2 regions of the Marinobacter sp. MMG032 genome follow, and region 2 is predicted to be linked to the other one. Evidence: riboswitches for the same ligand, from Rfam matches in the RefSeq annotation. Region 2 holds a riboswitch; the other holds the start of a gene.
What was found. Region 2 has a riboswitch for cobalamin ahead of ABNF92_RS11050 (ribonucleoside-diphosphate reductase subunit alpha). Riboswitches for the same ligand answer to the same signal wherever they lie in the genome.
Positions count from the first base shown of each region.

Region 1: it holds a riboswitch for cobalamin, as region 2 does, so the genes downstream of both, ABNF92_RS09670 (TonB-dependent receptor) here and ABNF92_RS11050 (ribonucleoside-diphosphate reductase subunit alpha) in region 2, are expected to answer to the same signal.

Region 1 covers NZ_CP157802.1:2,080,645-2,095,357, forward strand. The annotation lists gene ABNF92_RS09655 (ABC transporter ATP-binding protein) at 1-749, opposite strand, end outside; gene ABNF92_RS09660 (iron ABC transporter permease) at 749-1,723, opposite strand; gene ABNF92_RS09665 (cobalamin-binding protein) at 1,710-2,594, opposite strand; gene ABNF92_RS09670 (TonB-dependent receptor) at 2,625-4,463, opposite strand; cobalamin riboswitch at 4,598-4,821, opposite strand; gene ABNF92_RS09675 (putative nucleotidyltransferase substrate binding domain-containing protein) at 4,944-6,818, shown strand; gene ABNF92_RS09680 (3'-5' exonuclease) at 6,811-7,539, shown strand; gene msrB (peptide-methionine (R)-S-oxide reductase MsrB) at 7,534-8,751, opposite strand; gene ABNF92_RS09690 (ATP-binding protein) at 8,831-10,309, opposite strand; gene ABNF92_RS09695 (response regulator transcription factor) at 10,312-11,013, opposite strand; gene ABNF92_RS09700 (QsdR family transcriptional regulator) at 11,172-11,753, shown strand; gene ABNF92_RS09705 (aldehyde dehydrogenase family protein) at 11,904-13,319, opposite strand; gene ABNF92_RS09710 (Zn-dependent alcohol dehydrogenase) at 13,330-14,436, opposite strand; gene ABNF92_RS09715 (acetyl-CoA C-acyltransferase) at 14,508-14,713, opposite strand, start outside.
Region 2 covers NZ_CP157802.1:2,392,361-2,407,073, reverse strand. The annotation lists gene ABNF92_RS11055 (ribonucleotide-diphosphate reductase subunit beta) at 1-881, opposite strand, end outside; gene ABNF92_RS11050 (ribonucleoside-diphosphate reductase subunit alpha) at 912-3,677, opposite strand; cobalamin riboswitch at 3,804-4,012, opposite strand; gene ABNF92_RS11045 (DUF3047 domain-containing protein) at 4,186-4,866, shown strand; gene ABNF92_RS11040 (transporter substrate-binding domain-containing protein) at 4,881-5,717, opposite strand; gene nhaB (sodium/proton antiporter NhaB) at 5,809-7,314, opposite strand; gene ABNF92_RS11030 (TonB-dependent siderophore receptor) at 7,698-9,767, shown strand; gene ABNF92_RS11025 (AraC family transcriptional regulator) at 9,796-10,731, shown strand; gene ABNF92_RS11020 (TonB-dependent siderophore receptor) at 10,784-12,913, shown strand; gene glmS (glutamine--fructose-6-phosphate transaminase (isomerizing)) at 12,952-14,713, opposite strand, start outside.

The DNA of each region.
Region 1 (14,713 bases), 310 kb from region 2:
ACCGGAAAGCCATCCAGTTCGGCAGATAGCAAACGCTGACCAAACAGGCTCTCAAGTGCAGAGGTTACCAGCATGTCGCGGGCCGGGCCCCAGCAGGCCTGCCCGTCGGGGTACAGGAGGAGGATCTGGTCGCACCATCGGGCGGCCAGGTTCAGGTCGTGCAGGCACATGAAGATTGCCTTGCCCTCCGCCGCTTGTTGGCGAAGCAGCTTCATAACGGCGGTCTGGTGTTGTAAATCCAGGTGATTGGTCGGCTCGTCGAGGAGCCAGATTTCCGGGCTTTGGGTCATCAGGGTGGCAATGGCGACCCGTTGGCGTTCGCCGCCGGAGAGGGTGTTCACCAGGCGATCCTTCAGGTGGATGACGTCCAGCGCTTCCAGTGCTTTTTCCGCAATCGCGAGATCCTCGCCACTCTCCATCTGCCAGGGGGATAACCAGGGGTGGCGGCCGATCAGGGCGGTCTCAAGGACCGTGGCCGGGAATCCATCCTGCCGGTCCTGGAATACCAGGCCCATCTGCTGCGAGACGGTCTTGCGGCGGATGTCGTGCAGCGGGGTGTCGTCGAGTAGCAGCTGCCCGCTTCTGGGCTCCCGCAATCCTGCCAGGGTATGCAACAAGGTGGTTTTACCCACACCGTTAGGGCCAAGAACGCCCCAGACCTGCCCGGGCTCTATGGCCAGATTCAGGGGGGCACCTGAGGCTCGCCCGGGAATATCGATCATCAGCGCTTCGGTGGCCAGGCGTGTCATCATCGGCTCCGATACAGCAGGTACAGGAAGGTTGGCACACCGATCAGTGCGGTGATCACGCCCACCGGCAATTGCTCCGGTGCAATCATTACCCGCGCCAGCGTGTCTGCCAGCACCAGCAGCGTGCCGCCGGCCAGTGCGCAGGCCGGCAGAATCAGCCGCTGGTCGTTCCCCAGCGCCAGCCGCAACATGTGGGGCACCACCAGGCCGACAAAGCCAACCGAACCGGCCATGGTGACGGCGGATGCGGTCAGCAGGCTGGCCATCAGGTAAATCGACCATTCCAGTGGCCGCACCGAAACGCCCAACGCCGCCGCCTGCAGGGAACCCCGGGCCAACACGTTCAGGGCCCGGCCCAGCGGAAACACCATCAGGCACACGAGCAAAAGAATAGTCAGTCCCGGCCAGGGCGTGGCTGCGTTGGAAAGATCGCCCATCAGCCAGTACAGCATGCCCGGTAATCGACTGGCCGGGGTCATCGAGAGGATCAGGGTAATGATGGCGCCCCAACCGGCGGCAACCACCACGCCGGTGAGCAACAGCCGCGAGGGCGTCCAGCTGCCACTGCCGTGGGCCAGACCAAACACCAGCAAGGTGGCCAGCATGGCACCGGCAAACGCGGAGCCGGACACCAGGAAACCGGCAGCGCCGGCCAGCATGGCCAGTAACGCACCCACGGCGGCACCGCCAGACAGCCCCAGCACATAAGGGTCGGCCAGGGGATTTCGCAACAAAACCTGCATCAAAGCCCCGGCTACGGCCAGCAAACCGCCTGTTGCAAAGGCACTCAGGGTGCGGGGCAGACGCAATTCAAGAATCAGCGTTTGCTGAAGTTCAGTGCCACTGCCGGTTATCACCCGCAGAGTGTCCCCAAAGCCGATGGCGGTGCTGCCGATACTGACGGAAAGCAGAGCCGCCAGAAAACCCGCCAGCAACAGAACAAAAAGCGGTTTGTACGGGCTAGAGATTGGCACGGGCCTGCTCCAGGGTCTGGCACAGGTGTCTGGCGCCGTCTGCCATACGTAGCGTGGGGCGCGCCAGCAGATCGGGTGGTTCCAGGAAGAGGTTGCCTGAGGCTACCGCGGCAAGGCCCGGGAACTCTCGCCAGGCCTCGAGCCATTGCCTGTCATCCGACGAGCCGGCCGTGATAATGGCTTCGGGGTTGGCTTCGAGCACCGCCTCCCGGCTGATCCGGGGCACCAGCCGTGGCAGCTCGCCAAACACATTCACGCCGCCGCACAGGGTTATGGCTTTGCTGATCAGTTCTTCCCGGTTCACGGTCATCAGGGGCTGGTCCCATATCTGATAGAACACCCTGACCGGTCTGGCATCGGCATACCGGGCTTTCAGTTCGGCCATCTCTGCGCGAAACGCTTCGGCCCGCTCGTTGCCGAGTTCGGGTGAGCCCGTCAGCAACGCCAGATCGGATACTGCCATCGCAATGTCGTCGAAGGTTCGCGGAGCAAGCCAGAGAACCGGAATACCAAGACCCGAAAGCCGTGCCAGCTGGCTGCGGGAATTGCCATCCACCCAGGCCACCACCAGGTCCGGTGCCATTGAAACGATCGCTTCCAGGTTCAGACGATTGCTGTCACCCACCTGCGGTAAGTTCTCCGCCTCTGGCGGGTAGTCGCTCCAGGCACTCGCCGCCACGACCTTTTCGCCGGCACCGGCGGAGAACAACAGCTCCGTGGCGCCCGGTGACAGAGAAACAATACGCTGCGCTGGCTCGGCCAGGCATACCTTCTGGTTCAGTGCATCGCGTGCGCAGGGTCCCTCGGCCAGCGCCAACGAGGGCGCAAGCAGAGACAGTACACACAGTGCAGCGAGCCAGAGGTGCCTCATAGAGGGCGGAAGCCTCTCAGATCAATGAATTTACTGCTGGAAATCATAGCGCACCGAGGCCATGAAGGTTCGGCCAGCAGCCAGGTAGTCGAACGGCGCGAAGGTCGCACTGTCATACCCGATGCTGGTGGCATAGCGACGATCCAGCACGTTATCAACCTTGAACGAGGCCGACCAGCCAGGCTGGAAATTCCAGGCCGCTCTCAGGTCTACCGTGCCATAGCCCGGGAGCAGACTGGTATTTGCCGCATCGTTGTAGCGGTCACTCTCAGCAATAAAGCTGGCGCCCACAGACCACTGGGAGAACAGGCGATCAATATCCAGACGCAGGTTCTTTTCTGCACGGCGCGGTAAACGGGCGCCGGTATCGCGGTTCTCGGTATCCGCGTAGGTTACTGCTGCCGCCAGATTCCAGTCAGCCGTCTCGATACCGGAAGAAACCTCAACGCCACGGATTCTGGCCGTCTCGACGTTTTCCATGGTGCCCTCAAAGGTCACCGGGTCAGACACGTAGGTAATCAGGTCTTTCACGTCGTTCTGATAAAGCGCAATGTCCCAGTACCACTGGTCATATCGCCCGGAGAAACCGGCTTCGACCATCTGCCCCTCTTCCGCATCGAGGTCAGGATTACCGGTGTAGAACGGCACCGTCAGGTAAAGGTCATTAAAGGTGGGTGCCCGGAACGATGTCGCATAGCTGAGGCGAAAGCGATGGGCGCGGTCCAGCTGGTGACCGAAGGCCACACCGCCAGTCTCCTCTTTGCCATAGGCCTCGTTGTCATCCAGACGCAGACTGAGCATCAGATCGGTGGCATCAAAGTTCAAACGGCCCTGACCGAAAACCGCGCTGTTGGTCCGGCTGTCCTCTGTGAAGTTACTGGTGCCATCGACTTCGTCAAGCATGACCTCCGTACCCAGAACCAGCTCATGAACACCGGCCGTCAGGGTGTTTTCCCAGCGCGCGGAGCGAGACAGGGTGTCGAACGTGCTCGGATTGGCTCCGAAGGTATCCTGTTCGTCACGGGCTTCCGAGAACTGGATCCGTGTGCGCCAGTAGTCACTGGCAACCGCTTCCAGATGCAGCCCCATGGCACGGATCAGGAAATCGGTATCACCGCCTTCAAACTCGGTATTACCTTCAGACTGGAACACCGTCAGCCCTGCGCCGCCGCCCTGGTCAAAACTGTGGCTCAGTTTGGCCAGGCCCCCAGCGTTCCGGAATCCTTTGTCCTCGCCGCCAGCACGCAGGTTCGTGCCATCGGTATCCGAATAAACGCCACCGGCCAGGAACGACGAACGGCCTTCCCGGCCAGCCAGTCCGGCCGTTACCTCACGGGTTTCATGGGAACCGCCTTTCAGCTCGCCCCAACCCTGGCGCCCGGCCTCGGGTTCCAGGGTGAACGCCTGGATGACGCCACCGACCGCATCGGCACCATAGAGGGAGCTCTTCGCGCCCCGCACCAGCTCAACCCGCTCCATCAATTCGGGAGGCAAAAACTGCCAGGGTGGGATACCCGCGGAGGCAGAGCGCAGGCGGATACCATCGAGAAGCAGCACGGTACCTGAGCTGCCCGCGCCGCGCAGGAAAACGCTGGTGGTCTTGCCGTAGCTGCCGTCCGATACCACGTTGATCCCCGGCTGGGCGCGCAGCAGGTCGCGGAATTCCGCGGGCTGTTGCCGATCAATATCCTCTTTTTCGATGACCGTCACTGAAGACAGGCTCTCGCCAACGGTCTTGGGGCCCAGTGTCGCGGTAACCACGATCGGATCCAGGGCATCGGATTCTGGAGAAGACTGGGCCGAAACGGCCAGAGGCAGGGCGGCCAGGGAAACGCCGGCCAACAAAACAGGGCATTGAATTCTGAACATAGAGCTTGCTCCGCACTCCGCGCGCACCCGCACGGGAATCTGGTTTTCGTTGCGGAACAGGGAGAAGGGGCAGGCGGTAGACTGGCAACAGAAAAGCGGAACCGGCATATCACCCACCCAGGTTGCCCACCGCAACATCGGGTGTTTTTCCAGGCCGGTCTCCGGGCTGGCAGGCGGAACCTGGGGTTCCCGGGCAATCACCTTCCCATGTCTTGGAGACACAGTGGCGCATAGATTGCCGTTGTCCTGCTTACCGTTGCGGGGGCAGCATCGGACTTGCACTGGCTGTGCCAGGCTCACCGATTTCCCGTTTCATCCGTCGCGCTTTGCGACGGACACCTGAAAAAAGTGTGGCAAGGCTAGCAACACCGGGGTAACCGGTCAATGAAATCCATCAAAGGTCGACATGGTCGCAGGCTTCTGCCACTGCTATATTCCTTGACTGACAATCACTTTTTCTTCGCCAGAACAGGGAGTTTTATGCAGGCCGAGCTGGTCGACATCCGCAATCACATGGCTCAATACCCGCCGTTCGACGAGATGACCGAGGAACTGCTCGACCGGGTGGTTGGCGACATAGAGGTTGTTTACTTCAAGGCCGGGAGCCAGATTCTGGAACTGGGTGATCCCAGCAGCTGGCTGTTCTACGTACGCAGTGGTGCAGTAGAGATCTATCGGCGCACCGGAGAACTCTACAACCGGATCAGCGAGGGTGAAGTCTTCGGCCAGTTTGGCCTGCTGATGAACCGGAAAGTTCGCTTTCCCGCCAAAGCCCTCGAAGACGTTCTGCTGTACAAGATTCCTTACGATACGTTCCAGTACCTCTGGGAAAACGACGACAACTTTGCCGATTTCGTTGAGATCGAGGACCGAAGCCGCCTGCGCTCCGCTGTATCCCGGCGGGAAAAATCCAACCAGCTCATGACCTCCAAGGTCACCCGGCTGATTTCCCGGGAGCCGGTGTCCGCCCCCCACACCGTCCGACTGCAGGAAGCAGCGCGGATTATGACCGAGCACGGCGTCTCGGCACTGCTGCTGATGGACGAGGAGGGCGACAAGCCCTTGCTCAAGGGCATCATCACCGACCGCGACCTGCGCACCCGGGCCCTCAGCGAGGCATTAGCCTCCGAAACGCCTATCAGCGAGATCATGTCGGAGGATCTGATCACCATCCGTTCGAACATATTCATCTTTGAGGCCATGCTCACCATGCTGCACAACAATGTGCACCACCTGCCGGTGATGGATGGTGATGAGGTTCGCGGCGTCATTGCGCTGTCTGACATCGTGAAGTACGAGAGCCAGAGCAGCCTTTACCTGGTCAGCAACATCTACCACCAGCAGGATGTGAAAGGCCTGAAGAAAATCAGCCTGGATGTGCGGGACAGCTTTGTTCGCATGGTGAATGAAGACGCCAACTCCCACATGATTGGCAGTGCCATGGCCGGGATCGGGCGCAGCTTTACCCAGCGCCTGCTGGCCCTGGGCGAGGAGAAACTGGGGCCGCCACCCGTGCCCTATTGTTTTATGGCGCTGGGGTCCATGGCGCGGGACGAACAGCTGGTTGTTACCGACCAGGATAACGCCATGATTCTGGACGACAGCTTCGTGCCGGAAGAGCACGATGAGTACTTCCTGGCACTGGCGAAATTTGTCAGCGATGGCCTTGCGGAGTGCGGCTACACCTACTGCACCGGCGACATCATGGCCACCAACCAGAAATGGCGGCAGCCACTGCGGGTCTGGAAGGACTACTTCACCGACTGGATTGATAACCCCAAGGCCGAAGCCTTGTTAAACAGCAACATCTTCTTTGATCTGGACGGTATCTACGGGGAAACCGACTTTGCCGAACAACTGAAAACTCTGGTGGCCGAAAAGGCCAGCAACAGCCAGCGGTTCCTGGCAATGCTGGCCCGCAATGCCCTGAACCGCACGCCCCCGATCGGCTTTTTCCGGACTTTCGTGCTGGAAGAAGATGGCAAGCACCAGAAGACCTTCAACCTGAAACGTCGGGGTACGGCGCCCCTGTCAGACCTGATCCGGGTTCACGCCCTGGCCTGCGGCTCCCGCGCACAGAACTCGTTCGAGCGTTTGAAAGCCATCGGCAACACCAAGCTGCTGCTGGAGGATGATCTGGGCAACCTTAGGGACGCCCTGGAGTTCATCTCCATCGTTCGCATCCGCCACCAGGCCCTGGCCATCGAGGCTGGCCGGCAGCCGGACAACAACGTTCGGCCCGAGGACCTTTCACCGTTTGAGCGCAGCCATCTGAAAGACGCCTTCCAGGTGGTCAGCGGTGCCCAGAAGTTCCTGAAATTCCGGTATCACGCCACGGTGGCTCGTAATGTCTAGTGAGGAGCAGGCCGGGAATTCTGTTACACGCCTGCCATGGCCCGAGCAGTTCGAAGCCCTGGCTGAGCAAAGCAAGTCACCGATTCTGAAAGCCTTTTACGAAAGCGGGTGTGTGTCGCCGGAGACGCCCATGTCCGACGTGCCTTTTGTCGCGCTCGATTTCGAGACGACCGGCCTGGACGCCAGTCAACATTCGATTGTCAGTATCGGCCTTGTACCGTTCACCCTCGATGGCATCCAGTTGGGAAAGGCCCGCCACTGGATCGTGCGGCCCAAGCTTCCGTTGCACCAGACCTCAATCACGATTCACGGCATTACCCACAGTGATATCGACCAGGCACCCGATATGAAAGATATCCTGAAGGACCTGTTTGCCTGCCTGAACGGTCGTATTCCCGTGGTCCACTATCGCAACATCGAGAGATCGTTCTTTGACGTCGCACTGCAATGGCGACTGGGGGAAGGCATCCGGTTTCCGTTGATCGATACCATGGCTATCGAGGCGCATCTGCACCCGGACCGTAATCCGTCACGCTGGCAACGATTGCTGGGGAAAAAGCCCGTGTCCATTCGACTGGCTGACAGCCGGCTGCGTTATGGGCTGCCCCATTATGCCGCCCATAACGCCCTGATTGATGCGGTTGCCACCGCCGAATTGCTGCAAGCACAGGTATTGCACCATTTCAGCCGGGAGACCCGTATCGGGGATCTCTGGCTATGATGCCGGTTTGACGTCGTCAATCCACTTGCCATAGCCGGCCTCTGCCATCTGCTCCAGCGGGATGAAGTCCATCGCCGCAGAGTTCATGCAGTAGCGCAACCCGGTCGGCGCGGGACCATCATTGAACACATGCCCAAGGTGGGAGTCCGCGTGAACGCTGCGGATTTCCGTGCGGGTCATGAAGAACGAATTGTCTTCACGTTCCACCACTGCATCAGGGGTGATCGGCCGGGTAAAGCTGGGCCAGCCGGTGCCGGATTTGTACTTGTCGCGGGATGAGAACAGGGGTTCGCCCGAGACAATATCCACGTAAAGCCCTGGCTTCTTGTTGTCCCAGTACTTGTTATTGAACGCAGGCTCGGTGCCGTCTTCCTGTGTAACCTCGTACTGCATATCGGTCAGGCGCTGTTTCAGCGCCTCCTGGCTCGGCTTTTCAAAGCTTTCCTGGTCAAAGCCACTGCCCATCTGGCCGGATTGTTTATTGCCGCTGTCACTGCCCACCAGGTTGTCACTGGAATCCACCGTGGCGTTCTCCTGGAAACGGGTGTAATCAAGCTCGTAGTCTTCACCATACACCTTCTCGATAAACTGGTAGCGGCCAGAGTTGAAGGTGTAGAAGTTGTAACGCACCGGGTTCTTGTCGTAGTAATCCTGGTGGTATTCCTCGGCCTCATAGAACTTCTCAAATGGCACGATTTCAATCACCACGGGCTTCTCGTAAACGCCGGAAGCCTTTAACTCTGCAACGGCTTCCTCGGCCAGGCGCTTCTGCTCGGCGTTGTGGTAGAAAATAGCGGGCCGGTACTGCTGGCCTCGGTCCACGAACTGGCCCTGATTATCGGTCGGGTCCATCATCCGCCAGAGCGCTTGCAACAGCCCCTCGTAGGTCATTTCGTTCGGGTCGTAATAGACCTGTACCGCTTCGGTGTGGCCAGTCTGCCCCGAGGCAACCTGCTTGTAGGAAGGATTTGCCTCGTCGCCACCGGCATAGCCGGAGACAGCTTCCACCACGCCCGGCACCCGTTTTTCGTACCCGGCTTCGACACACCAGAAACAGCCACCAGCGAAAGTTGCCACCGCCAGGCCTGGCTGATCCGGTGCATACATGCTCATCTGCGACTCCGACTTTTCGGCAATCGCGTTGGTGGTGACAAGTCCGGCGACAGAGACCAGCGCCAGTGCCGAAAAAATACCCACAATCTTGCGTTTCATCAGACTTCTCCTTAACGTGATTCCATTCCTAAAGCGTAAGGTCGCGGATTCACGAAAACGTTCATCAGGTGTTACGAATTCATAACGTTGTGGATTTTTCGGCGGCCAGGGGGAGCCAGACCGTGAACACGGCCCCATCGGCGTTGCGAACAGAGAGTTTTCCCTGCTGCAGTGACACCATTCTCTGGGCAATGGCCAGGCCAAGGCCGGCATGTCCTGTTCGGGAAGCGCCAGTAGCCTGATAGAAAGGTTCGAAGATGTGTTCCAGGTCCTCATCATTGATGCCGGGCCCGGCGTCCGCGACAGTGATCATGGCATCGCCCTCCCCTTCGCCAACGCCCAGCGTAATCGCCGAGTTCTTTGGCGAATGGCTGATGGCGTTGCTGATCAGGTTATCCAACACTCGCTCGGTCATGGCAATGTCCGCCAGCACCTGGACCGGCGCCACGGAGACAATCGAGAGCTCAACACCCGCGTGCTCCGCCTCAGGCTGATGTTTCTGCACCACATCATGCAGGAGTTCGGCAACCACAAACGGTTCCGTTTTCGGCTGCTTTTCCCGGGCATCCAACGCCGCAAGCTCGAACAGTTCCTCCACCAGGCGACCTAGCCTGTGACTCTCGGCCAGGGCCACATCCAGGAACCGGGCACGCTCATCGGCGCCAAGCGTGTCCTGTTTCAGCCTCAAGGCTTCGATATAACCCTGAACGGACGCCAGGGGCGTTCGCAAATCATGGGAGACCTGGGCAACCAGTTGGCGGCGCTGGGCATCCTTGTGCTTCAGTAGATCCAGCTGGGCAACAATCCGCTGCGCCATCTGATCAAACCGGGCGGCCAGATAATCAATGTCATCGCCCTTGCCAGCAACCGCAGACGTGCTCTCTGGAGACATTTCCCGCTCGAAGGATTCTACCCTTTCGGTCAACCGAGACAGCCGACGCGTCAGCAGCCGGAAAAACACCAGGCCGGCCAGCAAACCGACGAACAGGCTCACCGCCAGCGCGCCTGCGCCCATCTGCAGGAGGCGGTTACTGTGCACCATGCTCTCGGCCAGATCGTATTCCTCACCCCGCAGAACCACATAGAGGTAGCCTGACGGGTTTTCAGCCGATGGAACGGGCGTTACCGAAAAGACCTTTCGCCGGTCGTGGCTGCGCGGGTCATCACCGGGAAGCGGATAGGCGTCAGGGTTTTCGATCAGGGTCTGGATTGGTTCCAGGGACACACGGTTGCGCTTGATCTTGGCCGGATCCGCAGAGTAGGAAAGGATGTTGCCGTCAGTATCCAGCAGATAGATCTCGATGCTCGGATTGATCGTCATGTACAGCTCGAACAGCTGCTTCAGGGCGTCCCGATTGAGCTCGCCGTCGGTGACCAGGTTGCGGTCCGACACCAGATTACGGGCAAGATCCCGGTTCAGTTGCTGGTTCACCGCGGCCGAGTATTCCCGCACCGAAGACAGGCTCAGAAAGGTGAAGAGGCCTCCTACCACCAGCAACAACAGGAACAGACCAATGGCCAGCCGGGCATAGAGGGTTCTGAAGACAGACAGGGCCATGATCAATCCATGAACCGATAGCCAACGCCCCAGACCGTCTGGACATATCGGGGCTCGGCGGCGTCGGCTTCAATCTTGTTGCGTAGGCGGTTGATATGGGTGTTCACGGTGTGCTCGTAGCCCTCATGGTTGTAGCCCCAGACGGCATCAAGCAACTGGGCCCGGCTGAAAACCCGGCCCCGATGGGAGGCAAAGTGCCAGAGCAGGTCGAACTCGCGGGCGGTCAGGTCCACCTCCTTCTCATCGACAAAGACCCGCCGGCGAACCGGGTCGATTTTTAGCCCATCCACCTGAATCTCTTCAACTTCCTTGCTTGCGGACGAGCCCTGAGAGAGTGCGTCTACCCGTCGGAAAAGCGCTTTGATGCGGGCTGCCAGCTCCGCCACGCTGAAAGGTTTCGTCAGGTAATCGTCCGCGCCCATTTCCAGGCCCAGAACCCGATCCAGTTCCGTGCTTTTTGCCGTCAGCATCAGAACTGGTACGTAGCCCGGGCAGGCACGAATCTCCCGGCACACGGCGAGACCATCCAGGCCGGGCAGCATCAAATCCAGGATCACCAGATCGATGCCACCCTCACGGAACCGCTCCAGACCGGTATCACCCCGGTCCATCAGAACCGCCTTCATACCCAGATCCGACACCTGCATACGCACCAGCTCACCGATGCCGGGATTGTCTTCGATAATCAGTACCGTTCGTGTCATCGTAAGGGGCTCACTGCCTTCCCTGTATCGTTCGTTGCGTTCAGAGCAGAGTGTAGGCGGAAAAGTTCACAAAACCATCACGACCTTTGGAAACCGCCCACATAGCCGGCTCCGGGTTTAGCCGTTAAAATGAATCCAAATTCGGGCATGAGGTTTCAGTGGCAGACAAAACCGTAACCAGGGCAACACCGGCCGAGGCTTTCAAGCGGGCACGTCGCATGTGGCTCAAGGGTGAACGCATTCACCTGGCGCCGCTGGCCGATGAACTCGGAATTGGCCGGGCTACCCTGTTTCGCTGGGTGGGCAACAAGGATCTGCTGGTCGGCGAGATTCTCTGGTCTCTGTACGAACCTCTCTGGCGACAGGCCATGACGGAGACACCTGGCGTCGGTGTGGACTATATCGTCGGCGTATACCGACGCACCAACTCCACCATCCTGCGTTTCGAGCCGCTGCGCCGTTTTATCAACCAGGACCCGGAATACGCCCTGAAGATCCTTACCTCGTCCCAGTCGATCCTCCACACCCGTACAGTGGAGACCAACACACGGATGCTGAAGGACCAGGTAGCAGCTGGTCACATCAAGCCGCCAATGAACATCTTCAGCCTGTCTTACTTCATGATTAGACTGGCAGAATCCTGCCTGTACAGCGACATCATCGCTGGGCGCGAACCAAGGGAGGCCGAATTGGAGGATGCCTGTACGGCCGTGCGGATTTTGCTTGGAGGAAAAGCATAGAGCGGATGACTCAGAACGCGCTCAGGTCCGGGGTGGGGTACCTTTTCTGGCGGGAAAAAATGTCTGAGCAAAGCGAGTTGTTTTTCCCAGAAGAAAAGGTACCCCACCTCGGGCCCAGCCCGCGTCTCAGCAGGCCAGGCACATAGACGTTTACAGCTGAAGCGACCGAACTTCCAGAAACTCCTCCAGGCCCCATTTGCCGAATTCCCGGCCAATACCAGAGTGGCCAAACCCGCCGAACGGTGCCATCGGGTTGAACGCGCCACCATTGACGAATACCTGACCAGTGCGCAGTTTGCTGGCGATTTTCTTGGCTTTGGCATCGTCGCCAGACCAGACCGCACCGGATAGCCCGTACTGGGTGCCGTTGGCAATTTTCACCGCTTCGGCTTCATCGTTGTAGGGAATAACGCACAGCACCGGCCCGAAGATTTCCTCCTGGGCGATGCGGCTGTCCGGCTTGACGTTACCAAAGACGGTCGCCTTGACGAAGTAACCTTTCTCGCATCCCTCGGGCGCTTCCGGGCCACCGGCGACCAGCTTGGCGCCCTCCTCGATACCCAGCTTGATGTAATCGATCACCTTGTCACGCTGCTGGGCAGAGGACAGCGGGCCCAAGCGGGTGGTTTCTTCCAGCGGATTACCCGGCGTCATTTTGGCCACAGCCGCGGCGGCCAGTTCGCAGGCCTCGTCGTGCTTGTCGGCCGGAACCAGCATGCGGGTGAGTGCGGTGCAGGTCTGACCGGAATTCAGCAGGCAGTTGTTGATGGTGCCTTTGACGGCTGCCGCGAGGTCCGCGTCCGGGAGGATCACAGAGGCCGATTTACCACCCATTTCCAGGGCATAACGCTTGAAGTCATCGGCAGCGGCATGGGCAATCAGGTTGCCGGTGCGTGTGGAACCAGTGAAGGACACCATGCGCACATCCGGGTGTTTGATCAGGGTATCGCCCGCGGTGTGGCCATAGCCGCACACCATGTTGAAGACGCCCTTGGGCAAGTCGGTGCCATCGAGGATCTCGGCGAGGATAAACGCCGTCTGGGGAGCGATCTCGGAAGGCTTGAGCACTACGGTGCAACCGGCGGCAATCGCCGGGACGATTTTCAGGATCACCTGGTGCAGCGGGTAGTTCCAGGGGGTAATGCAGCCAACCACACCCACCGGGGTGTACTGCACCTCGGAGTTGCCGGACTGTTCGGTAAACGGGTAGTCGGGCAGCAGTTTCAGGTAGCTCTTGGTCACTGCAGCCGGCATGCCGGCCTGGATCTGCGTGGCCAGTTTGATGGGCATGCCCACTTCCCGGCAGACGGTCTCGGCAATTTCCGGCGCGCGCTCTTTCAGGCCCGCGTGCAGCTGCTCCAGCACCTTGATCCGCTCGTCCAGGGAGCTTTCCGACCAGCTTTCGAAAGCGGCATCCGCGGCGGCAATGGCCTGTTCCATTTCATCCGCGCCAGCGGCGGGAACGCGAGCAATCACGTCGCCTGTGCCCGCTTCGTGAACGTCGATCATGTCACCGGCCCAGCTAACCCATTGGCCGTTGATGTAGTTCCTGTTCAGCTCGTTCATGCTTCCCCCTTCATTCAAATACGATAACGCCTCGGGCGTTCTTTCCTGCCACCATATCATCGAACGCCTGCACGGCGTCCTCTATGGGGTAGGTTCGGGTAACCAGTTCATCCAGCTTGAGTTTACCAGCCTTGTATAGACCCAGGATTCTGGGGAAATCGTGCTGTGGACGGGCCGAACCCAGCCAGCTGCCTTTCAGGGTGCGCTCATCGGCGGGCAGAGTGAGCGTGGTCAGCGAGGTCTTGTCCTTCGGATCTGCTACGCCCACCACCACGGCGGTACCACCACGGCCGAGACTCTTATACGCCTGTTCCACCACTGGCCCGGCACCGACGCATTCGAAGGCGTAGTCGACGCCACCAGTCATTTTTTTCACGGCCTTGGCGGCGTCTTCCACCTCGTTGATATTCACGGTGTGGGTGGCGCCGAACTCTTTGGCCATCGCCAGCTTGACGGGGTTGCTGTCTACCGCCACGATCATCTCGGCGCCAGCGGTCACGCAGCCCTGAATGGCGTTAAGGCCAACGCCGCCGATGCCAAACACAGCCGCCCGGGAACCAGGTTCCAGTTTTGCGGTGTTGAAAACAGCACCGACACCGGTCATCACGGCACAGCCTACCAGGGCGGCGTTCTGCATCGGCACGGTTTCATCCACTTTGACGCAGTTGTCCACGTGCATGGTGGCGAACTCCGCCATCACGCCGCAGGCGCCAAAGACATTCAGGGGCTCGCCGTCCGCGCCTTTGGTTCGCACCGTCCCATCCGGCAGGTTGAACATGGCCTTGCGGGCGTTCTCGCAGAGAACCGGGCGGCCACGGACACACTGGCTGCATTTTCCGCACATGGAGATGAAGGTGCTCACCACATGGTCGCCTTCCTTGAAGGCCGTGACGCCCTCACCGACTTCAACAATCACACCGGCGGCTTCGTGCCCTAATACCAGGGGAGGCGGGTAGGGAATCTTGCCCGTCGTGGCAGACAGATCGCTGTGGCAGACGCCGCAGGCCGCGATCTTGATGGTGATTTCATCCCGCTTGGGGCCTTCCACCGTAATCGTCTCCACCTGAACAGGCTGGCCCCATTCCCGGCAGACGACGGCTTTTGCTTGTCTGTCCATGTTTCTCCCCTTTAGGTGAACAAGGGGTCAGAAAAACGCTTTTTCTGGCCCCGATTTCATACAGGTCGGCTTCAAACCACTTCGAACAAGCCGGCAGCACCCTGACCGCCGCCGATGCACATGGTAATCACCACGTATTTCGCGCCCCGGCGCTTGCCTTCAATCAGCGCGTGGCCTGTTTGGCGGGCGCCGGTGACACCGAAGGGATGACCGATAGAGATCGAACCACCGTTTACGTTCAGCTTCTCCATGGGAATGCCCAGGCGGTCACGGCAGT
Region 2 (14,713 bases):
CTGTGATACTCAGCCGAATAACCGAGAATCGGGTCCCGCAGGATGTAATCTGCATAGGCCTTCTCGGCGGCTTCGGATTCGTCCCACATCTCGCGCACGGCCCTGGGGTCGAAGGTGATGTTCTCCTCTTCCACGATCTGGTTGACGACTTTCAGACCGAATGAGAAGTGCATGGCCTCGTCCCGCAGGATGTATTGCAGCTGTTCGCCGGTACCACGCATCAGGCCCCGGCGCTGGAGGGCGAAGATGGGGCTGAAGCCGTTGTAGAACCAGGTGCCTTCGAACACGGCCGCAAAGAACAGGTAGGACATGATGAATTCCTGCAGGTCTTCCTTGTTACGCAGATTCATGTCCGGCCGCATGGCCGCATCCAGCCGGCGGTTGGCAATCTGGATCTTGCCGTTGATAGCGGGTACCACGCGGTAGCGGTTGTAGATCTCGCTCTGGTCCAGGTTGAGGGTTTCGATGCAGTGCTGGTAGGCCCAGGTGTGCATGGCTTCCTCATACACCTGCCGGGCCTGGTATATCTGCAGCTCGGGCGCACTCATCTTCTCCATCACCGCCAGGCCGATGTTGCGCATGGCCAGGATGTCGGAGGTGGTGAGGTAAGCCAACACGTTCTCGTAAACATGTTTTTCCGGCGCAGTCAGCCGGTGATGGTAATCGTGAACGTCCTGGGCCATGTTCACGTCCAGGGGGGTCCAGTGGTTTTTGTTGGCGTTCATGAAGTACTCCCAGGCCCAGGGGTACTTGAACGGTGCCAGCTGGTTAATGTCGGTTTCGCCGTTGATGACGCGTTTGTCGTCCACGTTCACCGGTGCCGGGGCGCCGGGATGCGCCGCTTTGGCTTCGGTTCTCGGTTCGTCGTCCCAATCGAGCATGGTTATGCCTCGCAATCGTTAAGTGAGCAGTTACTGACAGGCTTCGCAGTCCGGATCATCGATGCTGCACACCTGGGGCTGGGGCGCGGCAACCGGGGCGGTTTTCTCAGCGCCAGTAGCGCCCAGTGAGCGCAGGTAATAGGTGGTTTTCAGCCCACGTTCCCAGGCCAGCTGGTAGAGGGCGTCCAGCTTCTTGCCGCTGGGCTCGGCCATGTAGAGGTTCAGGCTCTGGGCCTGGTCTAGCCATTTCTGGCGCCGTGCGGCGGCTTCCACCAGCCATCTTGCGTCGATCTCGAAGGCGGTGGCGTAACGGGCCTTGAGTTCCGCCGGGATGCGGTCGATCTGCTGAACGCTGCCATCGAAGTATTTGAGGTCGTTCACCATCACGTTGTCCCACAGGCCTTCAGCCTTGAGATCCCGCACCAGGGAGGGATTCACCACCGTGAACTCGCCGGAGAGGTTCGATTTCACAAACAGGTTCTGGTACGCCGGTTCGATGGACTGGGACACACCCACGATGTTGGAAATCGTCGCCGTCGGGGCGATGGCCATGACGTTGCTGTTGCGCATGCCGTTTTTCGCGATCAGTTCACGCACCGGCGACCAGTCCAGCCGGGCGTTGGTGTTTATGGCCAAATCCCCTTCCCTGCGGTTTTCCTTCAGCAGGTTGATGGAGTCGATCGGCAGGATGCCCTGCTGCCAGAGTGAACCTTCGTAGCTTTCATAGGCGCCTCGCTCACCCGCCAGCGAAGCCGAGGCGCGGATGGCGAAGTAGCTGAGTTGCTCCATGGCAACGTCGGCAAACTCAACCGCTTCAGGGCTGGAGTACGGCAGGCCAAGCTCATAGAGCGCGTCCTGGAAGCCCATCAGGCCAAGGCCGACCGGGCGATGCCTGAGGTTGGAGTTGCGGGCCTGGGGCACGGCGTAATAGTTGATGTCGATAACGTTATCGAGCATTCGCACGGCGGTGTTCACCGTCTGTTCCAGGCGCTGCACATCCAGCTCGCCGTTGGCGATATGAGCCGCCAGGTTCACGGAACCGAGGTTGCATACGGCGATCTCTTCGGCACTGGTGTTCAGGGTGATTTCGGTGCACAGGTTGGAGCTGTGCACCACGCCCCGGTGCTGCTGGGGAGAACGCAGGTTGCACGGGTCCTTGAAGGTGATCCAGGGGTGGCCGGTTTCGAACAGCACGGTGAGCATCTTGCGCCACAGCTGCTTGGCCGGGATTTTCTTGAACAGCTTGATTTTGCCCTGCTCCGCCAGCGCCTCGTAATGCTCGTAGCGTTCCCGGAAGGCGTTGCCGTACAGGTCGTGCAGATCCGGCGCATCGCTGGGGGAGAACAGGGTCCAGTCACGGTCTTCGCGCATGCGCTCGATCAGCAGATCGGGCACCCAGTTGGCGGTGTTCATGTCGTGGGTGCGGCGGCGTTCGTCGCCGGTGTTCTTGCGCAGTTCCAGGAATTCCTCGATGTCCAGGTGCCAGCTTTCCAGGTAGGCACACACCGCACCTTTACGCTTGCCGCCCTGGTTGACCGCCACGGCGGTGTCGTTGACTACTTTCAGGAAAGGCACCACACCCTGGCTCTGGCCGTTGGTGCCCTTGATGTGAGAGCCCAGCGCCCGAACCGGTGTCCAGTCGTTGCCCAGGCCGCCAGCCCATTTCGACAGCATGGCGTTGTCGCGGATGGCGCCATAGATGTCTTCAAGGTCGTCGCCCACCGTGGTCAGATAACAGGACGACAGCTGGGAATGGCGGGTGCCGCTGTTAAACAGCGTGGGCGTGGACGCCATGTAGTCGAACGACGACAACAGGTTGTAGAACTCGATGGCGCGGGCGTTCGGGTCGTCTTCCCGCAGGGCCAGGCCCATGGCCACGCGCATGAAGAAAACCTGTGGCAATTCGAGGCGGGCCTTGTTCCAGTGCAGGAAGTAGCGGTCGTACAGGGTTTGCAGGCCCAGGAAGCCGAACTGCAGGTCACGCTCCGGTTTCAGGGCGGCTCCCAAGCGCTCCAGGTCGAAAGCGGCCAGGGCTTCGTCCAGCAGTTCATAACGAATACCTGCCTCGATAAAGGCACTCAGGGCCTGCGGATAAATCTCAACCAAGGGCAAACTGATGGGCAGGCCAAGGGCAGCGGCATTCTCCAGACGAAGTTGCTCGAGCAGCAGGCGCGCGGTGACGGCACTGTAGTCCGGCTCCCGCTCAATCCGGCTGCGGGCGGTCATGATCAGCGCCGACAGAACGTCTTCTTCAGCGATGCCGTCGTACAGGTTGGTCAGGGCATCGTCCACCAGGGAATCACCGTCGATGCCCTCAAGCCCTGTGGCGGCCTGTTCCACCTGCAGTTTCATCAGGCCCAGATCCAGGGGCGCGATTTCACCGCTGGTCTTTTTCACCGTCAGATGGGGGTGTGCCTCAACCGGGGCGTGGCGGGCACGCTCCCGGGCATGCTCTTCCCGGTAAAGCACGTAGGCGCGGGCCACCTTCTGCTCCTCCGCCCGCATCAGGGCCAGTTCCACCTGATCCTGGATGTCTTCGATATGCACCTTGCCACCGGCTTTCAGGCGGCGACCGATGGCCTGGATCACCTGGTCAGTCACCCGATGTACGGCATCGTTGATCCGGGCGGAGCCGGCGGCTTTGTCACCCTCGACGGCGAGGAAGGCTTTGGTCACGGCAATGCTGATCTTCGACGGGTCGAAACCGACAAGGGTGCCGTTGCGCTTGATGACCTGGAGGGATTCGGTATCGGTGTGCGAGGTTGGCCGGGGTTCGGCCAGGGCTGAGGCAGACATGTGTGTTCTCCTGAATACGCGTTGAATTCCTTTCACCATCGCGTACGCAGGGGCACACCTCGCCATAGTAATGGCTGGGCATAACCGGTCTGCTCACCCTGGGTCGCGAAGGTGCAGTCAGGAGCTGTGAAGCTCCGTATCCCTGGCAGGTCTTCGGACTCAGGGGCGTGAATCGTTGGATTCGGCCTCGCTCGGCGACTTCCCGGTATCAACCAGTGTCGTAATGCCGTGCTTGTTCCCCAATACCGCTGCGCGTCAGTTCCGGAGTCTCACCGGATTCCCGATACCAGAATGGCGGAGATGATCACACGTTGACCGAGTTGGTTACGCATTGATCACTACATCTGGTATCTGACCAAGGATTAAATCACTATATAGGGGTATCTCTTACAGAACAAGGCACTTTCCGGTAAAACATTTGTCTGCAACGGAAATACCCGGACAGAGGAGAGGCACTGTGGAGATAATCGGATACCGAAGAATCTGGAGCCTGCTCCTCGCTTCCTTGATGCTCCCTGCCCCCGTCAGTTCGCAGGAAGCAACATTGACGCGTTTCTCCGAAATGCAGTCCCTGAATGACGGCTGGGAACCCCTGGAATTTCCCAAGATCGATCAGCTTAGTCGGTATGAACTGACCACCGAAGATGGTCAGCAGGTTGTCAGGGCCACCACAGACGGCGGGGCGTCTGGCCTCATTGCCCGGGTACGACTGGAGCCCGCCGGTTCACTGATTCTGCAATGGCGCTGGAAGGTCTCGAATGTGTTCGAGAAGGGCAATGCCCGGGAAAAGTCCGGGGACGACTATCCTGCCAGAATCTACGTGGCATTCGAGTTCCAACCCGAACAAGCGGGCTTCTTTGAACGCGCCAAACGGAAGACGGTTGAAGTGTTGTTCGGCGAGTCGCTACCAGGCAATGCCCTGAACTATATCTGGGCCAACACCCTGCCCAAGGGCGAGATCGTGCCCAACCCTTACACCGAAAAAACCATGATGATCTCGGTGAATTCAGGATCAGAAAAGGTCGGTGAATGGGTCACCGTGGAACGAGACATCATGGCCGACTATCGGGAAGCGTTTGGTGAGGAGCCGCCACCGGTGGTGGGTATTGCCATTATGTCGGATTCGGACAACACCGGGGAAAAAGCAACGGCCTGGTATGGGGATATCTTTCTTGATCCCGAATCGTGAACACCAAAAGATGGCTATCGGTATTGTTCCGGAAAGCCCGGTATCACAAAGCTCTCCCCGAACTTGCGTATCGGGGGCACTTCACCCTGTTCAGCCAGACGCAGGTAGGCATCGTCAAACTCTTCCCGCAAAATCGCTGCTTTGGGATTAGCAAGCGAAAACAGCCAGGTTAGATTTCTTAAACGAATCTCTGATTCACGAATCTTCTCGTCTTCGGGCATTATCAGAGTTTCCAGAACAGGATCCCGGTGTCCGAACAAGTATTGTCCGCGGCCAAGCTTGAGCATGTCCAAAGCCGCTCGATAATTGGGTGCCTGAGTGACGTCAATTGAACTCTCGCCCTCCAGCCAATACAAAAGCCCGCCATAGGTGTATCCAGCAATCGTGATTACTGTCTTCCCCCGCAATTGATCAAAATGGGACAGTGGTTCTGTTCCCTCCAAATACCAGGCGCTCAATTGGGAAGCGAAGGGACTCACCCAGGTTTCGAGAACTTCACCCTTTAGAGCCGGGACGTTGGCTGATCCAGGCCAAACATCAATCCGGCCGTTGCGCAAATACAGGTAAACACGACTGATGGGAAGGTAGAGGAATTCCGGTTCATAGCCCGCTTCGATCGCCACTTTTCGGGTAATCTCAATGAACGTGCCCGCCGGACTGCCATCGGCTTTCTGATAGGTCATCGGAGGAAAGTCGACATAGGCGATTTTGAGCAGTTTGCTGGCTGTTCCCGCTTCAGCGAGCGCGCCCGATGCTAAAAATAATCCTGCCAGCAATGCACAAATTCGGATACTGACAAAGCGCATGGCTTCAGACATCAGGGAAAGGCGGGCTGGGAAGTTTCTTGGCATGGAATCCGTGTTGTTGTGATCTGTTTAAGCAAAGATTAACAGACCCGCGCAAATCTGCACTGACACCGCCCGCAAAAATCTGAACAGAATGTCAAATATGGTTAATAACCATGTACAGGCCCACACCGCCCATGACCAGCATATAGGGAAACGCCATGATCACCATCTTGCCGTAGGACAGACGAACCAGCGGCGCAATGGCAGACGTCAGCAGGAACAGGAAAGCCGCCTGGCCATTCGGGGTCGCCACACTGGGAAGATTGGTGCCGGTGTTTATGGCAACCGCCAGCTTCTGGAAGTGATCATAGCTGATCGCACCTGCATCCAGGGCCTGCTTCACCTCACTGATATACACGGTGGCAACGAACACGTTATCGCTGATCATCGACAGTACGCCATTGGCAATAAAGAACATGCCCGGCTGCCGGGCTTCGGGAAGCGACAGAACGTAATCAATGATCGGCTTGAACAGGTGCTGTTCGTGGATCACCGCAACCACCGCGAAGAACACTACCAGCAGAGAGGTAAACGGCAGGGATTCCTGGAAAGCCTTGCCAATCTGATGCTCGTCGGTGACACCGGTAAATGAGGTAATCAGGATTATCACCAGAAGGCCAATCAAGCCGACCTCGGCCAGGTGGAATGCCAGGCCCACCACCAGAACTGCCGCGGCAAACGCCTGTACCCAGAGTGCGGCCTGATCAGCCTTGGTACGCTTGGCCCGCTCGTTCTCGGCAAACTCCTCCAGCACGCGGCGCACGGGTTTGGGCAAGCGCCCGCCGTAGCCAAACCAACGCAGCTTCTCCAGAGCCCAGCAGGTAAACAACCCGGCCGCCAGCACCGGTAGACTCACCGGCGCCATGTGCAGGAAGAAACCGGCAAAATCCCAGCCCACTACCTTGGCAATCAGCAGGTTCTGCGGCTCGCCCACCATGGTGGCCACGCCACCCAGGGCTGTACCGATTGCACCGTGCATCAACAGGCTGCGCAAAAAGGCCCTGAAGTTTTCCAGATCTTCCCGGTGCAGTTCGATCACTTCGTCATCACTGCCAGCGTTGTGGTCCTTGTGCTGATAGCCCTTACCGGAAGCCACCTTGTGGTAAACCGAGTAGAAACCTACTGCGACGCTGATGATTACCGCCGTCACCGTCAGGGCGTCCAGGAAAGCCGAAAGAATCGCCGCCGCGCAGCAGAACAATAATGACAGAGCCGACTTGGAGCGCACACCCACCAGAATCTGGGTGAAAGTCACCAGCAGCAGCTCCTTCATGAAATAGATGCCCGCCACCATGAACATCAGCAGCAGGATAACAGGGAAATTGGTGAGCACTTCCAGATAGACCGCGTCCGGCGTGGTCAACCCGATCAGCAAGGCCTCCACCGCCAGCAGACCACCCGGCAGCAGCGGGTAGCACTTCAGGGCCATAGCCAGGGTAAAAATAAACTCCGCAATCAGAAGCCAGCCGGCCGTTCCCGGCCCCAGGGTCCACATGACAATCGGGTTGGCGACAAGAAACAACAGGATGACCTGCTTGTACCAGACGGGCGCCTTGCCAAGGAAGTTGTGGGTAAAGCCGGAAATAACGGTAGTGGGCATTACGGAAATCTTCTGAGAAAACGGTTATTGGTATTGTGTGGCAGCAGGCTCGAATCTTCCTTGATATTTGCGTACCGGGGTATGGTCCAAAGGTACAAATCTGAGACCACTTTTGGTCTTAATAACAAAAAGAAAAGCTCAAAGGTCTCGCCAACACGACTATTTTCGTAACATTACTTAAATTAAACCCCTAATGCGACGGCATTTTAACCGATTTCCGCGGTCATGCGGTGATTTCATTAAAAATTTACCGTGTCATTTCTGCTCAAACCTACTGCATCTAAATGATATTGGTTTGCATTACGATTTATTTAAGAATAACATTCGGCGGATTTGATGACTTTCACCACTTAACCACTGTCCGCTATGAAGGTGTTCCCATTATGCCCGCCGTCGTTTTACCCAAGCCTTTGGCCCTCGCAATCCGTCTGACCCTGAGTATTGGTATTGCGACGGCGTCAACGCCACTTCTGGCGCAGGACGAGGCCGAAACCAGCCTGGATGCACTCGTGGTCTCAGCCACCGCACTGAAAGTTGAAACACCTCTGGTAGAAACGCCCCGCCCAGCTTCCGTGGTTGATGAAGAAGAGCTTCGTGAGCGCAACGTACAATCCCTTGATGAAACATTCCGCTATCGCGCCGGCGTGGTTTCCGGCCACTACGGCGCGGACAACGACACTGACTGGTTCAAAATCCGGGGTTTCGACCAGGCCACCTATCAGGACGGCTTGCGCATCTATCGCGAGGGTTTCTATCAGTGGCTGCCGGAAACCTATGGCCTTGAACGCGTGGAACTTCTCAAGGGACCCGCGTCCATTCTTTACGGTGAGGCACCCCCTGGCGGCGTAATCAACGCCATCAGTAAACGCCCGACCGATCAGGCGCAGGGAGAACTGCAGATTCAGGCTGGCACCAACGAGCACCGCCAATTGGGTCTGGACACCTCAGGCCCGATTGGAGACAGCGATTCGGTCAGCTATCGCCTGGTTGGCCTGTACCGTTCCACCGATGGTGATATTGACTACACCGAAAACGAGCGCTATTACCTGGCGCCCAGCCTGCGCTGGGATGTGTCCGAGGATACCTCCCTGACGTTCCTGGCGAGTCTTCAGAAGGATGATGCCGTACCCTACAATGGCTTCAAGCTGGCTTACGGCACGATCCAGGACACGCCCTTTGGCAAGGTTGAACCTTCCACCTTTTACGGCGAACCCGGATACGACACCAACGAACGTACCCAGTCCTCTGTCGGTTACAGCCTTTCACATCGCTTCAACAACACCTGGGAGTTTCAACAGGATACCCGTTACAGCGAGCTTGACCTGCTACTGCGCAGTATCTACATGTCGTTCCAGAGTGGCCCGAGAGAAGGGACCCGCGGCATCGTCTATCGCGATGGGGATCTGTCCAGCTGGACGGTGGATAACCGGCTGGTGGGAACTTGGTTTACTGACCGCACTGAAAACACCCTGTTGATTGGTGTGGACTATCAGGACCTCGAAACCAACGGTCTGGAGCTGGATAATTTCGCCTTTTCCACGATCGACATCTTCGACCCGACCTACGGTAATTTCACGCCGGTATCGCCTGCAGACCTGACCCTCCGAAACATCACCAAGGAGCAAACCGGCCTTTATCTCCAGAATCAGCTCCGACTGGACGACCGCTGGATTTTTCTCGCGGGCGCGCGGTACGACCAGGCTGAAGTGGTTGATCGCAACCTGACCGCGGATTCCCGGCAGAGAGCCGATGACGATCAGATATCTCTCTCCGGTGGGGTTATGTACCTCGCGGACAATGGCTTCTCGCCATACCTTTCGTGGACCGAGTCGTTCCAACCGATTGCCGGCGTGGATAACAACGGCAACCTTTACGAACCGCGGGTTGGTGAACAGTTGGAATTCGGCGTCAAATACGCTCCGAACAGTCTGGACGGCTATGTGACGGCGGCCATCTATAACATTGAGGAAGAAAACTCACTGGTCACCAGTCCCTCCGGCTTTCAGGTTCAGGGAGGCGTCAGGGAAACCCAGGGCTTTGAACTTGAGAGTGTCGCCTATCTGACCGAACAGCTCGAGTTGACAGCTGCCTACACCTACAACGACGCGACAACGGACAACACCTCCGACAACCAGCCCGCGGCTGCTGCGAATCTGATCCCCCGTCATTCTGCGTCGGTTTGGCTGGACTACGCCTTCCAGGATTTTGCGCCGGGTCTGAAGCTCGGTGGTGGCGCCCGGTACGTTGGCAGTACCGACGACAGCTTCACGGGAACCGAGGTGCCTTCTTACACGGTGGTGGACCTGATGGCACAGTACCAGTTCATGGATAACTGGGTGGCACAGCTGAACGTGAACAACGTTGCTGATCGCGAGTACGTCGCCAGCTGTGAGTTCTACTGTTACTACGGCGAAGAGCGCAGTGTGGTCGGCACCCTGAGCTATCGCTGGTAAATCCCCTGCCCGGTAACAGGAGTACCCGATGACCCCGTCAAGCCGGCAGACCCAGCTGGGCAGAATCGGGAAGGTTCTGGATTACATCCACCTGAACCTGGACAAGCCGCTGGCCGTTACCAGCCTTGCCAGGATCGGGGGATGGTCCCGCTGGCAATTCAACCGTGTGTTCGCCTTCGAGACCGGTCAATGCGTCGGGCAGTATGTGAGGGAACTGCGGCTGAGCCTGGCGGCGGAAATGCTGCTGTTTACCGATCAGCGCATCATCGATATTGGTCTGGCCTGCGGTTTTGGCTCCGACATCAGCTTCAGCCGCAGTTTCAAACAGCATTTCGGGTGTCCACCGGCCCAATACCGGCGCCGAGGACTGCCGTGCCTGCTGAGTACGCCCTTATGTCTCAATCCGGCCCTTCTGCCGGATGCCTCCCTCCGGGCCCGAGTTCCTGCCATCCGGCTTGATTCAAGGCCGGCGTTCACCGTGGCCGGTCGCTCCGAGAAGATACGGGGACTGTTCTCGTCCAATCCTGATTTCAACGTCAAGGTCCCTGCGCTCTGGGGTTCGTTATCAGCCGCCGGGCTGCTGCCAGAGGAGCGACCCAGGTTTGGCGTTCTTGATCTCTCCGGGGGAGCGGGTCCCGAATTCCACTATCTGGCTGGTGTTGAAACCGGTGAAGCCCACGCTCCTCAAGGTCTCGAAGTGCTTCAGGTGCCTGCCCAGAATTACGCGGTGGTCTCCTTTCAGGGCCCCATCCGCTCACTCGCTGAAATCCTGAAATGGTTTTTCAATGCCTGGCTTCCACATGCCGGCTGCAAGGCGGTCTATGGATTTGATCTGGAGGTCTACCCTCCGGAATTCGACGCCCGGGCGCCGGAAGTGAGCATGGAATACTGGATTCCAGTCGTGCTTGAGACACCATTAATTACCGGCATGCACCAATCGGTTAAGTCCTGTTCAACCAGATAAATATAATGGGAATGATTCGCAATTAATCATTCGAGGTTTAACAGGACCCATTATGCATTCACACGTTATCAAACCCTCCGCACTGGCTGTTGCCATTGGCCTGGCTGTCAGCCAGATGGCTGCCGCAGACTCCAATGACCCCCTGGAACTGGACACCATGACGGTGTACGGCGAGACCTACCGAAACACCGCCACCAAGACGGCACTGGAACCGGGCGAAACCCCGCAAAGCATCTCCGTTCTGGACCAACAGGCCCTGGAAATGCGCGATGCGGACTCGGTTGCGTCAGCGCTTCGTTATGCGCCGGGTGTGAACACCGAGTTGCGAGGCGGGGCTGTGGGCCGACTGGATCTGTTCAGCATCCGCGGTTTTATCAACTACCAGAATTATTATGACGGCCTGCAACTGCTCTACAACGACTGGAATCTACAGCCCCAGATTGATCTGAAGGCTGTGGAGCAAGTTGAGGTCTTCCGGGGCCCTACATCGACGCTATACGGGTCCATGCCGCCGGGCGGGATGGTGAATCTGATCGGCAAACAGCCCTCCACCGAGAGCTTTAACAAGATTGAGGTGGCGGGTGGTTCCCGCAATCTGGCGGAAGCCTCCGTTGAGAGCCGGGGTCAACTGGGCGATTCCAGCCTGTCCTACAGCCTGGTGGGTCTGACCCGTACCCGGGATGGTCAGGCCGAAACCTCCGAGGAGGAGCGCCACATGATCGCGCCGTCGGTGGATTGGCAGGTGAGCGAGGACACACTCATCAACTTCAACCTCTACTATCAGAAAGATCCGGCCATGGGGATTTATACCACCCTGTCCGCTTCCGGTCTGTTCCTGCCCAACCCCAATGGCGAACTGCCGCAGGATGCCTTCTCCGGCGACGCCAACTGGAATGAGTTTGAAAAAGAGGTGTTGCTGGCCGGCTACAAGGTCAACCACAACATCAACGACAACTGGAATTTCCTGCAAAACTTCCGGTACACCGACGCGGAAGCGTTTCAGACCAACACCTACGGAACGGGTCTGGCCGCGGATGGCAGGACTCTCTCCCGACAGGCCTATCTTACAGATGAGACAACCACCGGCTTCACCGTGGACAACCAGTTTTCGGGACGCTTTCAGACCGGATCGGCCCGGCACAATATACTGGTGGGCCTGGATTACTTCAGTCTCGACTCAGACGTAATCTACGAGGATACCGCAGCCCCCGCCATCGATCTGTTTGATCCGGACTACTACCAGATCACTCAAGACAACATAAATATAGAGAACACCGCACTGTCTTCTGACTTCAATATTCGCAAGAAGCAGCTTGGCATCTATTTCCAGGACCAGATCGAACTGAACCGGTTCGTAATCATTGGCGGCGTCCGCTGGGATGATTTCACCGGTGAGGAAAAAGGCAGACAATACGGTGGCACGGTCGACAGGAAGCTTGACCAGGACAACGTTTCCACTCGCGCGGGCGTGATGTATCGGGGTGCCAACGGCCTCTCACCTTACATCAATTATGCCGAAAGCTTTGAGCCACAAACCGGCAGTGACCGCAATGGCAATGAGTTTGATCCGTCGACAGGCGACCAGTGGGAGCTAGGTGTGAAATACCAGTCCCAGGATCAGCAAACATCAGCCAACCTTGCGTTTTACCAGATCACCAAGGACAACGTGCCGACTCGCGACCCCAACGGTGGCCCTTATGATCAGATCCAGGCCGGGGAAGTACGTTCCCAGGGCATCGAACTTGAAGCCCGGGCACAGCCCATCGACAGCCTGTTGGTGACCGCCAGCTACACGCTGCAGGATGTTGAGGTCACCAAGGACAATACCGGACTGAAAGGTCGAACGCCGGTCTGGGTACCCGAGCACCTTCTGTCTGTGTGGGCCGATTATGGCTTTTATGACGGACCTTTGAATGGCCTGGTTGCAGGCATTGGTGCCCGGTACATCGGCGAAGCTGAATACAACGCCGCCACCAATGAGGGGAACGTACCAGATACAACACTGGTGGATATCGCCCTGCGTTATAGCCTGGGCCGAGTCTCCCACACGTTGCGAGGTACCGAACTGGGCCTGTCAGTTAACAACCTCACCGATGAGCGCTATTACAGCTGTTTCGACAGTTCCAACTGCTGGTTTGGCGAGGAACGAACGGTAGAGGCGTCTGTTTCCTATCGCTTCTGAGGCTATGACTAAAAAGCCCCGCGTATGCGGGGCTTTTTTCATTCAACGGTAACGCTTTTGGCCAGATTGCGGGGCTGGTCCACATCGGTGCCCTTAAGCACGGCTACATGATAGGAAAGTAGCTGCAGTGGCACGGTGTAGACAATCGGGGCCGTAATCGGATGCACGGAAGGAATCTGCATCACATGAAGGCCCTCTTCGGCTTTCACATTGGCCCTCTTATCAGCAAAGACAAACAGCTCGCCGCCGCGGGCCCGCACTTCTTCCAAGTTGGACTTCAACTTCTCAACCAGATCATTGTTGGGCGCGACGGTGACCACCGGCATTTCGCTGTCAACGAGTGCCAGGGGACCATGCTTCAGTTCACCGGCCGGATAGGCCTCGGCGTGAATGTAGGAGATTTCCTTGAGCTTGAGGGCACCTTCCAGGGCAACCGGGAACTGGGAACCGCGGCCCAGGAACAGGCTGTGGTTCTTGTCCATGAAGGCTTTGGACATCTCGGCAATCTCGGCATCCAGGGCCAGGACATCACTGACCTGGCCAGGCAGCAGATGGATGGCCTCAACGATCTCTGCTTCCTGCTCTTCCGGCAGCCCGTTGTGACGAGCAAGAGCCAGGGTGAAAAGGAGCAGTGCGGTCAGTTGGGTGGTAAAGGCCTTGGTGGAGGCCACGCCGATTTCCGGTCCGGCCTGGGTCATGATCACCAGGTCGGATTCCCGCACCAGGGAGCTGCCCGGCACGTTGCAGATGGCCAGCGCCGCCCGGAAGCCTGCTTTCTTGGCCTGGCGCAGGGCCGCCAAGGTATCGGCGGTTTCGCCGGACTGGGAGATACACAAGAACAGGGTGTCCTGCTGGATCACGTGCTTGCGGTAACGAAACTCAGAGGCCACTTCCACCGAGCAGGCAATACCAGCCAACTCCTCGATCCAGTAACGGGCCACCATACCGGCATGGTAACTGGTGCCGCAGGCAATGATCTGTACGTGACGAACGTTCTCAAGGAGATTTGCTGCCTCGGTACCCAATGCCTGTTCCAGCACCCGGGTTTTGGTGACCCTGCCTTCCATGGTGGCCTTGATCACTTTGGGCTGCTCATAAATTTCCTTGAGCATGAAATGACGGTATTCGCCCTTGTCGGCTGAATCGGCGCCATGTTCGAAACGAGTTACTTCCCGCTCCACCGACTGACCCTCGCGATCGAGAACAGTGATGGCATCCTTGCGGATGTCGGCAATGTCCCCTTCATCCAGGAACATGAAGCGATCGGTGACCGGCAGCAGCGCGAGCTGGTCCGACGCGATGAAGTTCTCACCGATACCCACGCCGATCACCAGGGGGCTGCCCTCACGGCACACGACAAGATGGTCCGGTTCATCGGCGTGAACAACGGCCAGGGCATAGGCGCCACGAAGACGGGCAATGGCGGCCCGCACCGAATCATGGAGATTCCCCAGGGTCCGGTAGTTCTTCTCGATGAGGTGGGCAACGACTTCAGTATCAGTCTGGGAGGAAAACTCGAAACCGTCCGCCCGCAGCTCTTCGCGCAGCTCCTGATAGTTCTCGATAATGCCGTTATGGACGATCGCAAGCCGCTCGCCGGACATATGCGGGTGGGCATTGATCTGGGACGGCTCACCGTGGGTGGCCCAGCGGGTGTGCGCAATGCCCAGATGACCTGCAAGCGGGTTGGCTTTCATGGCGTCGCCGAGCGCGGCAACCTTGCCGACTTCCCTTGCACGCTGGACGCTGTGGTCACCACCGATCACGGCCATGCCCGCGGAGTCATACCCGCGATATTCC